Regions from separate parts of the Williamsia sp. D3 genome, predicted to be linked through region 2. Evidence: predicted binding sites of a transcription regulator. Region 2 holds the regulator's gene; the other holds the start of a gene.
The links. Region 2 encodes LexA, which represses DNA repair genes until DNA is damaged. Its sites were predicted from a motif close to CGAACANNTGTTCG; they were not measured.
Positions count from the first base shown of each region.

Region 1 (7,768 bases), on a different contig from region 2:
GAGAGGTATCCGAATGAAGAAGCTCGTTGTCCTGCTGATTGCCCTGTGTGCCGTGGTGAGCACTGTCGCCTGCGGTGGCGGCGACACCGGATCCGAGTCGGGAGCAGCAGCCACGGTGACGGTGAAGAACATGAGCTACAGCCCGGCGTCGGTGACCATCAAGAAGGGCCAGACGGTGGAGTGGGTGTTCGACGACTCCGGCCTGCCCCACGACGTGGTCGAGGACTCCGACGAGGCCTTCAAGAGTGACCTGCTCACGTCGGGGACCTTTCGGCACACCTTCGACGACGCCGGCACGTTCGACTATCACTGCACCCCGCATCCGATGATGGTCGGAACCGTGGTGGTTCAGTAGTGAGACGTGCTGCCCTGGCAGCGATCCTGCTCCCGCTGACTGCCGGTTGCAGCCAGCAGACTGCTTACCCGGCCGGCGATGATCGGCCCGCCGATGCCGTGGTGACCATCAGCAACATCCGGTTCAATCCTCAGGAGGTGCACATCCCCGTCGGGGGCGTCGTGGAATGGAGGTTCGACGACGGCGGCCTGCTCCACGACGTGCGCTCCGACGGCGTCTTCGACAGCGGTCCAACCGGTGACAGCACGTTCCGCTTCACCTTCGAGAAGGCCGGAATCGTGCAGTACACCTGCTCAATCCATCGCTACATGCTCGGAACAGTTCACGTCGGCTGACGTGGACGCCCACGACCGAAAGGCACACAGATGACCACGGTGATCGATCACTCACCACTTCAACAGGACATTCCCGACATCCGTCCGCCCTTGCAGGACTCAGTGGACCGGATGTCACGGACAGTACTCACCGGGGGGCTGGTCGGCGCCGGTGTGGTTGCGGCACTAACGCTTTCGCCGTCCCCCACCTCCGGTCTGACGGGGGCAGTCATCGCAGTCGGTGCAGTCACCGCCCTCGCCGCCAACTGGTCCACGTGCGGGATGTCAGTGGCCGGCGTTGTGGTGGCGCCCAAGCACACCGAGCGACGAGGTTCTTCGACGCCGGTGCGCCGGCTCGCGTGGCATGCCCTCGGTTCCGTCTCGACCGGTGCGGTGACAGGCGCTGCGCTGGGTGGGATCGGCGGCTTGGTACTCGGCGCGGTGCCGATGACCGTGACCTTGGCGATCTGGGCCGCGTTGGCGATGGCGTATGGCCTCCACGAACTCGGGCTCATTTCGATGCCCACTCCGATGCGACGGCAGCAACTACCCAGACACCTACGACGCACCACCGCCCCGTGGAAGGTGTCATTGATCTTCGGCGCGATCATCGGTCCGGGATTCCTCATCTACATCCGCTCGAGCGCCTACTATCTGCTTGCGCTCGGCGTGGCCGCCCTCGGCTCCCCGGCGCTCGGTGCCGCCTTGTTCGTCCTGGTCTCTCTCGGCCGATGCATGCCGAGCGCGCTGGCCATCGTCCACACTCGCCGCGGCGGCTCGATGCCCGGATTCCTCTCGATCATGTGTGTGGTCGATCGCCGGATCCAGAGTCTGGCCGGTGCTGCCCTGATGGGTCTCGGAGTCTTCACAGCTCTTGTGCTGAGCTGACGAGTGCAGGCTGATGCGGCGCCCCTCGAACGACGGGGCGCCGCATATGCCACCGTTGGTCACATGCTCTACGAATACCGCTTCGATGTGGTGTCGTTTCTCGTCTCGCCCGCCCACGCGTACTTCGGTCGAGCGAAAGACGGACCTGCGGCGCACGTTGCCACCCAGACACCCGATTCCATCGAGATCGTGGCAGACAAGGGAATTCGCGGTGACCGCTTCTTCGGCGTCCGTGCCCATACCGAAGCAGCGGTGACCTTTCTGGCTCTCGAGGCGTGCGAGGCCGCGGCTGGTGGTGTCGACTCTGCTGTGGCCCGGCGCAACGTGATGGTGCGCGGACTCGAACTCGATCCCCTGCGCGCTGAGGAGTTCGAGATCGACTCCGGTGACGGCCCGGTTCGGTTCCGTGGCGGCCGGCCCGCACATCCCTGCAGCTGGATGGATTCCATGGCCGGCGACGGCACCAGAAAGGCGCTCATCGGCCGGGGTGGGTTGCGTGCGCAGCCACTGACCTCCGGGATCCTCACCGCGGGCCCCGCGATCATCCGATGCAACACGGAACTGGATCCTTCCCGGGCCGCCGATCAGGTGCGCCGGGCGCAACCGACCTGAGTGCGCTGCCATTCGGACGGTGCCGTTCCGAACACCACCGGAGACGTGCCAGACTTCGCGCATGACCGAGAGCAAACCCGACCTGGTCCTACTCCACGGCGTGACGATGTCCGGATCGGCGTGGTCCGACGTGATCCCACTGTTGTCGCAGGCTCACCGGGTACATGCGCCCACCGCACTCGGTCATCGCGGCGGCGCGCCGGCACCGGACCGACGACCGGTCACCCTCGGCGACATGGTCGACGATGCCGAGCGCATCCTCGATGATCTCGGACTCGACCGACCGCATCTGGCAGGCAACTCGATGGGCGGCTGGATGTCCATCGAATTGGCACGCCGCGGTCGCGCTGCAAGCGTTTGTGCGCTGTCTCCGGCAGGAATGTGGTCGATCGGGAGCGCAAGCCAGGATCACGCGGTTGCGCGGCTACGTCGCGAGGTAGCTCTGACAAGGGTCAGCAGGCCCATCGCCCCACTGGCACTGAAACTCGCAGCCGTGCGGCGAATTGCCATGCGCGACATCGCCTGGCGTGCGGATCGACTCACACCTGCCGCGGCTCTCACCGCGGCAGATGACCTTCTGGGCTGCGCGGTGACCGTCGATCTCCTCGGTACCCGCGAGCACCTCGAACCGCTCGACCCCGTGCCGTGCCCGATCACTGTCGCATGGGGGCAGCACGACCGGATCTTTCCTGTCGACGTCAACGGCGTTATCGCGCGGAATCGCCTTCCGCAGGCCACGTTCACGGTGCTCACCGGCGTCGGTCACGTTCCAATGATCGATGACCCGGCTCTGGTGGCCGACACCATCATCGGCACCACCGGTGCGGCTCGCGCGAATTGAGGATCCGGCCCCGCACAGGCGCTACAGCGTTGTCGCGATTCCGCCGTCCACCGGTATCACTGTGCCGGTGAGATAGGAGCCCGCCCGGCTCGTCAGGTAGACGACGGCGCCGACCATATCGTCCGGACGGCCGATCCGCCCCAATGGCGACGCGGCCTCGATCTCGGCTCGGAGGTCTTTGAGGATGGGCGCCATCATCCGCGACTCGAATGGTCCGGGCGCTATGGCGTTGACGGTCACGTGACGCTCGCTGAGATCGCGGGCCAGGTGGCGCGTGAGCTGATGTACGGCGGCCTTGCTCGCCGAATAGGAGTAGGAAGCTGTGCGCGGCACGCGAATTCCGTCGATGCTGCCGATCATGACGACACGCGAAGGATCGTCTGCGGTGGCCGTTCGCTCCAGCATCGGAAGCAGGGCTTGCGTCAGGACAAACGGTGCCCGAACATTCAGATCCAGGACGCGGGACCATGCCGAGTCGGGGAACTCGTCCAGCGGGGCACCCCACGTGGCGCCGGCGTTGTTAACCAGGATGTCCAGACCGTCCACCCGGTCGGCAACTTTCTCGGCCAGTTCACGACAGCCTTCTGTCGTCGAGAGATCGGCCTGGATCGCCATCAAGCCGCCGGCCTCGGCCGCTTCGAGAGCCGGCTGCTTTCGTCCTGCGATGACAACGCGTGCGCCGTGTTGATGCAGTCCGTGGGCGATCATCGCCCCTATACCGCTGGTACCGCCGGTGACCAGCGCAGTCTTGCCTGCGACGTCAAATAGGTTGCGGCTCATACCCTGAGTCACTTCAGTCATATCTTCAGGTTCTATCATCCGGGCGGGGCTTCCCGTGCCGGTTCGAGCGCCCCGGTGGCAGCAACGGCTCAGGGTAGGACTGTCAGTCCCTGACTAGGTCCCACGATCGCGGATACCGTGGCGACCATGGAACTCGGATTGCACATCGCGGACTTCACCTACCCTGCCGGACCGTCCGGACTGGCGGACGATCTGGTCACCATCGCGCAAACAGCTGAGGCGCAGGGATTCGCCAAGCTCAGCGTGATGGACCATCTCTGGCAGATCGGCCCCGTCGGCCCTGTCGACACCGACATGCTCGAGGCCTACACGGCGCTCGGCTACCTGGCCGCGGTGACCGAGAAGGTCGACCTCCTCGCCTGGGTGACGGCCACCGTCTATCGCGAGCCCGGACTGCTCGCAAAAGCGGTCACGACTCTTGATGTGCTGTCCAAAGGTCGGGCCTATCTGGGCATCGGCGCGGCCTGGAACGAGGAAGAATGCGTGGGCCTGGGCCTGCCGTTCCCGAGCACGGCCGAGCGGTTCGAGCGCCTCGAAGAGACCTTGCAGATCTGCCTTCAGATGTGGAGCGACGACAACGGCGCCTACGACGGCAAGCACTACCGTCTCGGAAGCACACTCAATGTGCCACAAGCGTTACGCCGTCCTCATCCGCCCATCTTGATCGGCGGCAGTGGCGAAAAGAAGACGTTAAGGATGGTCGCTCAGTATGCGCAGGCGTGCAACCTGTTCGGCGGACCCGATGTGGAACACAAGCTCAATGTGCTTCGCTCGCACTGTGAGTCACTCGGCACCAACTATGACGCGATCGAGAAAACCGTCATGTTCCCTCTCGACCCGGGGTCAGATGGCGCGAACGTCGACGAGCTGCTCGGGCAACTCAAACCACTGGCAGATCTGGGTGTCACCCACGTTCACGGCTGGGTTCCGGGGGTTGCCGAGATCACCCCACTGGAGATCCTCGGCGACCGCGTCATTCCCGTGATCGCAGACTGGTAGGGCGAGGGCCCGACCGGGTCGCGGGCATACGGACACTCAACGCAGACAAGGGCTTTTCTAGACCACCCGCAGTAGCCCACTCGCCGAGTTTGCTCTCAGCCGGTACCATTCTGCGTTCAAATGATGAACGCAGCTTCTGTTGTAGCGCAGTAATTCTCGAGCACTAGAAGGGCGGGCTAGCGCAGTTTCAGGGGCAGCGTGCAGTGGTCTCACAGTCACCATCGAGCACCATCGAGTTCGAACATACATTCGACAACTTCGGATTCTATTGCTAGACTGAGGTATCGGGTTCGAGGGCTGGGGGGCTTGTCGATGAGTGATTCGGTGACGGTGGATCCACCGCCGATGCCGGTGTTGGTGGGGTTGTATCGCGATCTTGATGCGGTGTTGCAGCGGATTGCTGGTGCGTCAGCAGCTGATGTTGATGATGTGCAGGTTGCGGAGTTGGTGCGGGTGAACGAGAGAGTTGTCCGGACACTGACCTTTCAGGGCCTCAAGCGGTTGCAGGAGGTGAATGATCGAGGCTTGTTTCGCAAGGCTGGTCATTCGACGTTGCACCGGTTTGTGATGAGTGAGTTGCGGGTGTCTCGTGGTGATGCCTCGTCGCGGTTGAAAGCACTCGATGCTGCCGGTGTGTTGTTGTCGATGCAGGGCGAGCCGCTGCCCCCGAAATGCCCGGCCGCCGCGGAAGCGTTGGCCGAGGGTGCGATTGGTTTGGCGCACATGGATGTGTTGCTCAAAGTCCGCGACAAAATCCCGCACAAATCTGCACCGGAAGTGTATGACGTGGTCGATGCGTGGATGACCGACAACGCCCGCACCCTGGGCCCCAACGAACTTGAAGTGTGTGGACGGGAAGTGTTGGCGCGAGTTGATCCGGACGGATCACTCACCGACGACGCCGACCGCAAACGCAACCGGGGCCTATCTGATGGTCCTCAAGGGTTGGACATGATGGCCAAAATCAGTGGCAATCTCGACCCGGCGACGTTGGCGTTGTTTCGGACGGTGATGGATGTATGGGCAGCACCGGGTATGAACAATCCTGATGATCCGAACTCACCGACCGGCGCTGCTGACGATCCGACCATGGATCCGGCGATCATCGAGGCTGCCGCGGGGCGCGATTCCCGGAGTAGAGCCCAACGTCAGCACGATGCATTCAAAGCGATCCTGAAGACCATCCTCGAGTACAAACTGCTCGGTACCTCCCACCGTGGCCTACCAGTGCAGGTCATCATCACCATGACCAAACAGCAGCTTGATGAGGCCGCAGGCATCGCCCGCACCGCCTCCGGCGTTGATATGCCGGTCAAGGACGCTGTCGAACTCGCCGCCCGGGTGGATTGGTCGCTGGCAGTGTTCGCCAACCACTCCGCCGACGTCCTCTACTTCGCCCGCGCCAAACGCACCGCCCAGCAAGGCCAACGGATGGCCTTGTTCGCCAAAGACCGAGGCTGCACCAGCCCCGGCTGCCGTAACCCGATCTCCTGGACCGAAATCCATCACACCACCGCCTGGGCCGACGGCGGACACACCGACATCGACGAACTCGCGCCTGCGTGTCCGCCTCACCACAAGATGATCGGACCCGGCGAGGATCAATGGCAAACCATCATGCTCACCGACGGCCCCGACGCCGGCCGAGTCGCCTGGATCCCACCCACATACATCGACCCCGACCAACAACCACGCATCAACCGGGCCCACCACACCGACCACACCATTGAAGCGGTATGGCAGAACATCATCGCCGAACGACAACAAGCACTCGACGAACGCGAACAACGCATGCAGCTGCAACAGCGAAGTGCTCCACCGATTGTGGGTTCCGAATCAGACGACGATGCAACGCATCTCGAATAAGAACCTCGACGAGAGCGATCCGGCCGCACACCCATCTCAGCAAATATGTTGCACTGCAACCCGCATCGCCGTCACGATGCTCGGAATCATTGCGGGATCGCCGGCATCGGCGATGACCCGTGCAGCGGTCGGACCGCTTGCCGCGACTACCGACAGTTGGCAGAGCTGCGGTGATGTGTTCGCCGATCTCACCCCGGCAAGGTCGGTCAGAAGGCGTGATGAGATGCTGTCGAGCTTGGCCCGTAGATCCGACAATGGCGGGTTCGGGATGGACAACTGCGCTTGGTCCGATAGCGTCCATGTGGAGAAATACGCGTATTGAACACCGGTCGCCGCCTGTACCTGATCGGTGAAGAACGCAGCCACCCGCGCTCGATCCAGCCCGTGAGCGGACGCTGAGTCCGACGCGGCCTGGATGACCGCGGCCGCGCGAACAGGGTCGTTGATCGGGCTGCCGGAGTGCCACTTCGACTGGGCGACCTCATGGGCCACGATCAAACGGTCACCAATAGTGTTGACCAGCTGGACGACTGGATCATGGCCTACCGGCGTCGCATGGGCTGTTGGGCCCGCCAACACCGCACCGACTGCGGCCAGCGACATCACCAGGAACGACGCAACAATTTGTACCGCCCGCATTCTTCCTCCCGACCCGTCCAGCCCCATTCCATGCGACCGTACTCGCCGAGACCGAGCCCAGCGTTGCGAATTGCCGCACGCCGATCCTTCAGCCTTCGGCCCATTTACTGCGCTCGGCGGGCGCCGGGGCGCGACGACCGATGAGCAGTGTCAGCGTTGCGAGACGAGATAAGTGATCGACGTCGGGCCGCTCGGTGAGCCGGCCGTGGTCCCGATCACCACCGTGTAGCGCTTGCCGTCTTTGTCGGCTCCATACCCGGCGACGGTCTGGCCACCTTCTTGCCGACGGAACTCCTCGGTGAACCCCGCGTCGGTGAGGACCTTGCCTGCGTTGTCGAAGGGATTCCCTGCGTCGGGCTTACCGGCGACGGTGAGGTTCCAGCCCTCCTGCGCGGTCCCGCCCGCGGCGAGTATCGAACCCTCGATCAGCGGTACCTGATCCGGGAAATCTTG
Region 1 is NZ_AYTE01000006.1:66,735-74,502, forward strand. Features, by position in the region: gene W823_RS35800 (multicopper oxidase family protein) at 1-2, shown strand, start outside; gene W823_RS35805 (plastocyanin/azurin family copper-binding protein) at 14-355, shown strand; gene W823_RS35810 (biphenyl 2,3-dioxygenase) at 355-690, shown strand; gene W823_RS35815 (hypothetical protein) at 721-1,557, shown strand; gene W823_RS35820 (hypothetical protein) at 1,621-2,169, shown strand; gene W823_RS35825 (alpha/beta fold hydrolase) at 2,231-3,010, shown strand; gene W823_RS35830 (SDR family oxidoreductase) at 3,032-3,811, opposite strand; gene W823_RS35835 (LLM class F420-dependent oxidoreductase) at 3,938-4,810, shown strand; gene W823_RS35840 (HNH endonuclease signature motif containing protein) at 5,123-6,676, shown strand; gene aroQ (gamma subclass chorismate mutase AroQ) at 6,713-7,315, opposite strand; gene W823_RS0128060 (hypothetical protein) at 7,466-7,768, opposite strand, start outside.
Region 1: W823_RS35840 (HNH endonuclease signature motif containing protein) is a predicted target of LexA. The motif match lies at 5,049-5,062, and genes of this name have one in related genera.

Region 2 (7,768 bases):
TGGACCGCTGACACCTTCGGAGACATCAGCCGCACATTGCGCAGTTCTGTTGCCGGGCAAGACATCACAAGCTATCCCGCCCTGACCCGCCGAGGCAGTGGTTTCACGGTGGTCGCCGTACCCACCCAGGCCGAGCAGGCTGCGAACATGTACGACGCTGTTGTCGAGATGATCGTCTCCAGCGTTCCGCCACTACGACCGTCGGTGACATCGACACTGAGCACCGCCGAGCGACTCGCCCTCAGTCAGAGCCCCTACCCGGACACCGCTGCTCTTCTGGCCGATTGCGTTCGGGCTGCCGTGGTGGACCTTGTACCCAACCCGCCGAATGTCTGGACGACAAGCGAATTCGCTGCACTTCGGGAAAATGTGGCCCGCCAGGCAACCGGGAGGGCAACGGACAAACTACGCAGGGTGGCGACGATCCTGACCCGCGTGGCGCCCCTACGAACGGCGATCACCGCGGGCGCCAGATCGATCGCCGCAGACGACGTGCGGGACCAGCTGGACGAGCTGCTGTTCGACGGATTCGTCTCTGCGACACGCGACGAACACCTCTCGGAGATCCCCCGCTACCTCGATGCTGCGAGGTCGAGGCTCGAACAGCTCCCGGCAGGCGCCGCTCGCGATGCCCAGTCGATGGCTGCCATCGACCGGGTGGTGTCGGCGTGGACTGATCACCTGCGACACGTGCCGCCCGGTCGCCGGGACGCGGTCAACGACCAAGCTGGATGGATCGTCGAAGAGCTGAGAGTTGGACTGTTCGCACAGCACCTGCGTACTGCGTATCCCGTGTCGGAGAAACGGGCGATCAAGGCCATCCGGGAACTGCGCTGATCCGGCAGCACCACTGCCGGACGAAAGCGGTCAGGGTTTGGCCGCTCGCAGATCGTCGATCTCTTTCTGGAAGTCTTCGACTGAGTCGAACGAGCGATACACCGACGCAAAGCGAAGGTAAGCGACCTCGTCGAGATCTCGTAACGGGCCCAGGATCGCCAGGCCCACTTCGTTGCTGGGAACTTCGGCCGATCCTGAGGCTCGAACGGCCTCTTCGACCTGCTGCGCGAGCAGGTGCAGACGGTCATCGTCGACCGCGCGGCCCTGGCAGGCGCGCCTCACGCCCCTCATCACCTTCTCGCGGCTGAAAGGTTCGGTGACACCGTTGCGTTTGACGACCGCGAGGACTGCGCTCTCCACGGTGGTGAACCGCCGTCCGCATTGCGAGCAGGCCCGCCGACGACGAATCGCCTGGCCCTCGTCGGCCACCCGTGAGTCGACGACCCGCGTGTCCTCGTTCTTGCAAAACGGGCAGTGCATGCAGGGTTCCTCGGACGTCAGCGGCCCCGTCGGAATGACCGGACACTCTGTTGTAGAGGATACCGCCCGGCCGATTGCTTGCCCCAGCACTGCAGCTACCGCGCGTAGATCGGCGTCACCAGGGATTGCCCGGGCGACAACGCTGAATTGCTCATCGCGTTGAGGTCCATGATCTTCTCCACCACCGCTTCGGTCGGCATCTCGGGTGCGATTCGAGAGGCGATGTCGCCCAACGATTCTCCCGACTGCACGTGGACGACCGCCGTCCCGGTGTTCGCCGGAGCGGCACCGCTCTCGACAACCCGGCCGAAGAACATGAGGAACAGCACGAGCATCATCAGGCCGATTCCGACCACGGCGGCTCCGGCCCAGGCACGTCGGCGGAAATACACATCGCGCTCGACGGCAACCGACGGTGCGGAACTGCCCGGCTCGGAGCAGCCCACCACAACACGGCGGTCTGCGGCGAGCCTGCGGTCGGCCGGTCGGCGAGTACTGTCGACACGCGCTCGCGCCGTGCGGGTGTACTGATCGGAGGCGACGGGCCCACCGACTCGGGCGAGGCGGCGACGGGGCCGCTCAGCGGCCGGGCGGCTGATGGTGGTGGCTGCAGTCATTGTTCGATCCTCGGGTCAACAGTTCGATCACTCGTTCGATTGAACGAATGTTCGAGTTGTATCACGGGGGTCCGACACACGCCACGCCCAATCGAACAAATGTTTGAGAGTTGTGACTGATTGCATTAGCGTGATCCCCATAATCCAACGAACAACGTGTGCGTTTTCTTCTCTCGACAGCTACGACACCTTGGCCGGACACCGTACGAACTGGAGGACCTGATGGCCGATACGACAGACACCCGGACGCCGCCGGACGCGGCGGCCGCGACGGTGGTCACTTCCGAACCGCTGGCCGAGGGGTCTCTGACCCCGCGCCAGAAAGCCGTGCTGGAGGTGATCCGGGCGTCGGTCCGCGAACGCGGCTATCCCCCGTCCATCCGCGAGATCGGTGATGCCGTCGGCCTCACCTCCACGTCGTCGGTCGCTCATCAGCTCCGCACCCTCGAGCGCAAAGGATTCCTCCAGCGCGAGAACAACCGTCCCCGGGCGGTCAACATCCAGGACACCGACCTCAACCCGGCCACGGCGGCCGGCCAGGTCCAGGTACCCGACGAATCACTGCCGACACCGACGTTCGTTCCGGTCCTCGGCCGCATCGCGGCCGGCGGGCCGATCCTGGCCGAGGAAGCCGTCGAAGACGTGTTCCCGCTACCGAAAGAGCTTGTCGGGGAAGGGTCTCTGTTCCTCCTGCGGGTGGTCGGCGAGTCGATGATCGATGCCGCCATCTGTGACGGCGACTGGGTGGTCGTCAGACAGCAGAATGTCGCAGACAACGGCGACATCGTCGCGGCCATGATCGACGGAGAGGCGACCGTCAAGACGTTCAAACGCACCAAGGATGCGGTGTGGCTGATGCCGCACAACCCGGTGTTCGACCCCATCCCCGGCGACAACGCCGTTGTGTTGGGCAAAGTCGTCACGGTGATGCGGCGCCTCTGAGGCGTCCGGCAACATCCTCGGTAACCGGGGACGCGGGGACTACGCAGACACGAGTGGGGTGCACCTTCCGGTGCACCCCACTTCGCGTAGTTATGAAACTCGTACTCAGACCCCGAGGCTTCGGCCGATGACTTCCTTCATGATCTCGGTGGTGCCGCCGTAGATGGTCTGAACGCGCGAATCGAGGAAGGCCTTGGCCACCGAGTACTCACGCATGTAGCCGTAGCCACCGTGCAGTTGCAGGCAACGATCGATGAGGTGGACCTGGTTCTCGGTGGCGTAGTACTTCGCCATCGCCGCGTCCGGAACGGTGAGCTTCTTCTCGTTCAGCAGTTCGATACACCGATCGACGAACACACGGGTGGTAGCGGTGGACGTCGCCAGTTCGGCGAGCAGGAACCGCGAGTTCTGGAAGCTACCGATCGGGCGGCCAAATGCCTTGCGGTCCTTCGTGTACTGGATTGTCGTCTCGAGAACCGACTCCATCGCACCGGCCGCCACAACAGCGATCGACAGGCGCTCCCGCGGGAGGTTCTGCATCAGGTAGATGAAGCCCATCCCCTCCTCGCCCAGCAGGTTCTCGGCGGGCACCTTGACGTTGTCGAAGCTCAGCTCGGCGGTGTCCTGCGCCTTCATCCCGACCTTGTCAAGATTGCGGCCGCGTTCGAATCCCTCCATACCGCGCTCGACCACCAGCAGGCTGAACCCCTTCGCACCGGCCTCGGGGTCGGTGCGGGCCACCACGATGACGAGGTCCGCGTTGATACCGTTGGTGATGAACGTCTTGGAACCGTTCAGCACCCAGTTGTCGCCGTCTTTCTTGGCGTTGGTCTTGATGCCCTGGAGATCGGACCCGGTGCCGGGCTCGGTCATCGCGATCGCGGTGATCAGCTCACCGGACACGAAGCCGGGCAGCCAGCGTGCCTTCTGCTCGTCATTGCAGAGGTCGAGCAGGTACGGCGCCACCACGTCGTTGTGCAGCGCGAATCCGATACCGCTATAGCCGCCGCGGACGGTCTCTTCGTCGATGATGGTGTTGTAACGGAAGTCGTCGACTCCCCCGCCACCGAACTCCTCGGGCGCCTCCACCGCGAGGAATCCGTTCTTTCCTGCTTCGACCCAGACATCCCGGTCCACCAGGTTCTGCTCTTCCCAGCGTTCGTGGTTCGGCGCCACGTGCTGTTCGAGGAAGCTCCGGTACGAATCACGGAAGAGAAGGTGCTCGGGCTCGAAAAGGGTGCGTTCCATCGTCAGGTCTCCGTTACAGGTGGCATTGGTTGGATATCCAACTGTAACCGGATTCTACATCTGTCCCAAAGCTGCAGTTCGAAGCGCTATTCGGCCGCCTCGGGAATGGCCAGAGATGCCAGCTGGCGCGACAGCGCGGCAGGCACCGTGGCGGTGATCGCAGTCCCGTCCGGTTCGTGACGTTCGGTCAATACGTCACCCTCGGCATGGATCCGGGACACGAGGTCGCCACGCTCATACGGCACCCGGACACTGACGTGCACGTCGTTCCTGGCCACCGACTCCCGGATGCGGTCGAGGAGTACGTCGATGCCCTCGCCGGTGGCCGCCGAGATGAACACGGCTGTCGGGAACAGCCCTTTGAGCTGCGCCAGTACCAGCGGGTCGGCCGCATCGATCTTGTTGATCACGAGCAGTTCGGGCGGAGCTGTTGCCTTCTCCTCCTCGAGCACGGATTCGATCACCTTCCGCACCGCCATGATCTGGTCGGTCGGAACCGGATCCGAACCATCAACGATGTGCAGGAGCAGATCGGCGTCGGCGACTTCTTCGAGGGTCGAACGGAAGGCCTCGACCAGCTGGGTGGGCAGATGCCGGACAAATCCGACGGTGTCGGTGATGACCAGTTCACGGCCATCCTCGAGGGACATCTGACGGGTTGTCGGATCGAGGGTTGCGAACAAGGCGTTCTGGACCAGCACGCCCGATCCGGTCAACGCGTTGATCAAACTCGATTTGCCGGCGTTCGTGTACCCGACGATGGTCACCGCTGACGCGGCAGCCTGCTTTCGCTTGGCGCGCTTAGTGGTTCGTGACGTCTTCATCTCGCGGATCTCGCGCCGCAGTTTCGCGGTGCGTTCGCGGATCCGTCGACGGTCGGTCTCGATCTTGGTCTCACCGGGTCCGCGCAGTCCGACGCCGCCATTGCTGCCGGCACGGCCACCCGCCTGCCGGGACATGGATTCACCCCAGCCACGAAGCCGCGGGAGCATGTACTCCATCTGGGCCAGGGCGACCTGCGCCTTGCCTTCTCTCGACGTCGCGTGCTGGGCGAAGATGTCGAGGATCAGCGCAGTTCGATCGACAACCTTGACCTTGACCACTTTTTCCAGAGCGGTCAGCTGAGCGGGGGTCAGCTCGCCGTCGCAGATGACGGTGTCGGCGCCGGTGGCCAAGACGATCTCACGCAGCTCATGAGCTTTGCCGGACCCGATATAGGTTGCCGGGTCGGGCTTTTCACGACGCTGGATGAGACCTTCGAGAACTTCCGACCCTGCCGTCTCGGCGAGGGCCTTGAGCTCGGCGAGACTGGAATTTGCTTGCGCAGTGGTGCTGCCCTGCGTCCAGACCCCCACCAGGACAACCCGTTCGAGTCGCAGCTGGCGGTACTCGACCTCGGTGACGTCGGTGAGTTCTGTGGACAATCCGGCGACGCGCTGCAGCGAACTGCGTTCGTCGAGCTGGAGTTCGCCGATCGTCGGCGCGTCGCGCTGATCGTTGCCGGTCTTGTTGATTTCGGTCATGAGATCACCATGGTGACACTCGGGTAGGTGTGGTGCATACCGATTTTAGAGCCATCCCTCGTTGAGCACTCCGGCGCCGACGAGTACCGACGGGCCGCGCAGCGTTGTGTTCTCGTCATCGACCGTCACCGTGATCTGGCCCCCGGGAACGTTGACGAGTACCGTCCCCTCGGACCTTCCCATGAACCGCAGAGCAGCTGCGCCGGCGGCGACGACTCCGGTACCGCAGCTGCGGGTTTCACCGACTCCGCGTTCGTGGACCCGCATCGTGATCTCGGCGTCCACGGCGTCCGCAGCGCCTGCCGACGGTGCGGTGATCAGCTCGATGTTCACACCATCGGGAAAGACTGTGTTGTCGAACGTGATCGACCCGCACAGATCGATGTCCGCCAGATCCTGCGGCGTCAACCCGTCGACCACGCACGCCAGATGGGGATTGCCGACATCCACCGACACCCCGGCGTACCGCCGGCCGTCGATCTGGCTTTGCTGTCGACGCCGAGACGGGCTGGGCCCATGTTCACGGTGACGTCGGCCGACGAACCCGTCACAGCGTGCACCGTCACCGGCCGCGCACCTGCGCGCGACCCGACGGTGAAGGAGCGTTCGGACACGAGCTCGTGCGCGGCAAGGAAATGCGCGAACACCCGGACACCGTTGCCACACATCTCCGCGATCGAGCCGTCGCCGTTGCGGTAGTCCATGAACCAATCGTCGTCGGCTATGCCGGCGCCGAGCGCTGTGAGCACACCCGCGTCGCGGAGTGCCCCGGCTGTGGCGACCCGGAGGACCCCGTCCGCCCCGATGCCACGGTGACGATCACACAGCGCCGACACGAACTCCGGGGTGAGGTCCAACTGCACGCCGGGGTCGGGCAACAGCACAAAATCGTTCTGTGTGCCGTGCCCTTTGACGAAATCGACGCGTGCGAACATTCTGTCAACGATACGCGCCCGACCTCCTCATCTGCCTGCCGCGCGCAGCGCCTGACCGGTGAGGTCCGGCGACGAGGCGTCGAGCCAGTGGATGCGAGGGTCACGGCGGAACCAGGACCGCTGCCTGCGTACGTAACGCCGCGTACCGATGAAGGTCAGCTCCTGCGCGCGCGCCACGTCGTATTCGCCGTCGATGGCCGCCATCACCTGTGCGTATCCGATGGCGCGAGCAGCGGTGACACCATCCCGGAGGCCGGCCGCCAGCAGTGTCTCCACCTCGTCGACGAAGCCCGAACCGAACATCGCACTCGTGCGTCGCTCGATCCGCTCGTCGAGCTCTGCGGTGTCGCGATCGAGTGCGATCACCGTCGTGTCCCACCTGGGGTCACCGATCGTCGGAGCCGACGCGGCGAAGGGCTGACCCGTCAGCTCCACCACTTCCAACGCCCGGACGATCCGGCGACCATCGGTGTCCAGGATCTGCCGGGCGGCTTCCGGATCCACCTGCGCCAGCCGGTCATGCATTGCTCGTGTCCCGATCCGCTCCAGTTCGTCTTCGTGGCGCCGTCGGACGGCCGGATCAGTGGCCGGGAAGTTCCAGTCGTCGAGGAGTGCCTGGATGTACATCATCGATCCACCCACCACCACCGGCGTTCGCCCCTGCGCCAGGAGACGCTCGATGTCCTCGCGGGCGGCCTGCTGATACCTGGCGACGGTCGCCGTCTCGGTGACGTCGAGGACGTCGATCTGATGATGAGTGATCCCGCGACGCTCGTGCACGGGAACCTTGGCCGTACCGATGTCCATCCCCCGGTACTGCTGCATCGCGTCGACGTTCACGATGTCCCCGCCCAGCTCGACCGCCAGATCGAGCGCGAGGTCGGACTTGCCACTGGCCGTGGGCCCGATCACCGCGATGGGCTTCGTCCCGGCGGTCACGTGTTCCACCAGGCCACCGTGTAACCCACGCCGAACGGCGCCCCCGCGTAGCGGACCTCGGACGCCAGAGATGGTCCGGCAAAGGCTCCAGATGCCACCTGCCACGCTGCCCTGCCCTCGACGCCGAACTCGGCACACCGCGATTCGTCGAGCCCCGAGATGGTGTTGTGGTCGGCCGCTGCGAGCGCGTCGTCGATCATGTCCTGGAACTCGACCGCACCGCGCTTCAGCCCACCGGGCGACTTCT
Region 2 is NZ_AYTE01000026.1:331,805-339,572, forward strand. Features, by position in the region: partial or broken gene hrpA (ATP-dependent RNA helicase HrpA) at 1-837, shown strand, start outside; gene nrdR (transcriptional regulator NrdR) at 868-1,317, opposite strand; gene W823_RS56680 (LysM peptidoglycan-binding domain-containing protein) at 1,413-1,934, opposite strand; gene lexA (transcriptional repressor LexA) at 2,157-2,876, shown strand; gene W823_RS46615 (acyl-CoA dehydrogenase family protein) at 2,982-4,124, opposite strand; gene hflX (GTPase HflX) at 4,211-5,647, opposite strand; partial or broken gene dapF (diaminopimelate epimerase) at 5,693-6,582, opposite strand; gene miaA (tRNA (adenosine(37)-N6)-dimethylallyltransferase MiaA) at 6,610-7,521, opposite strand; gene W823_RS46635 (hypothetical protein) at 7,518-7,768, opposite strand, start outside.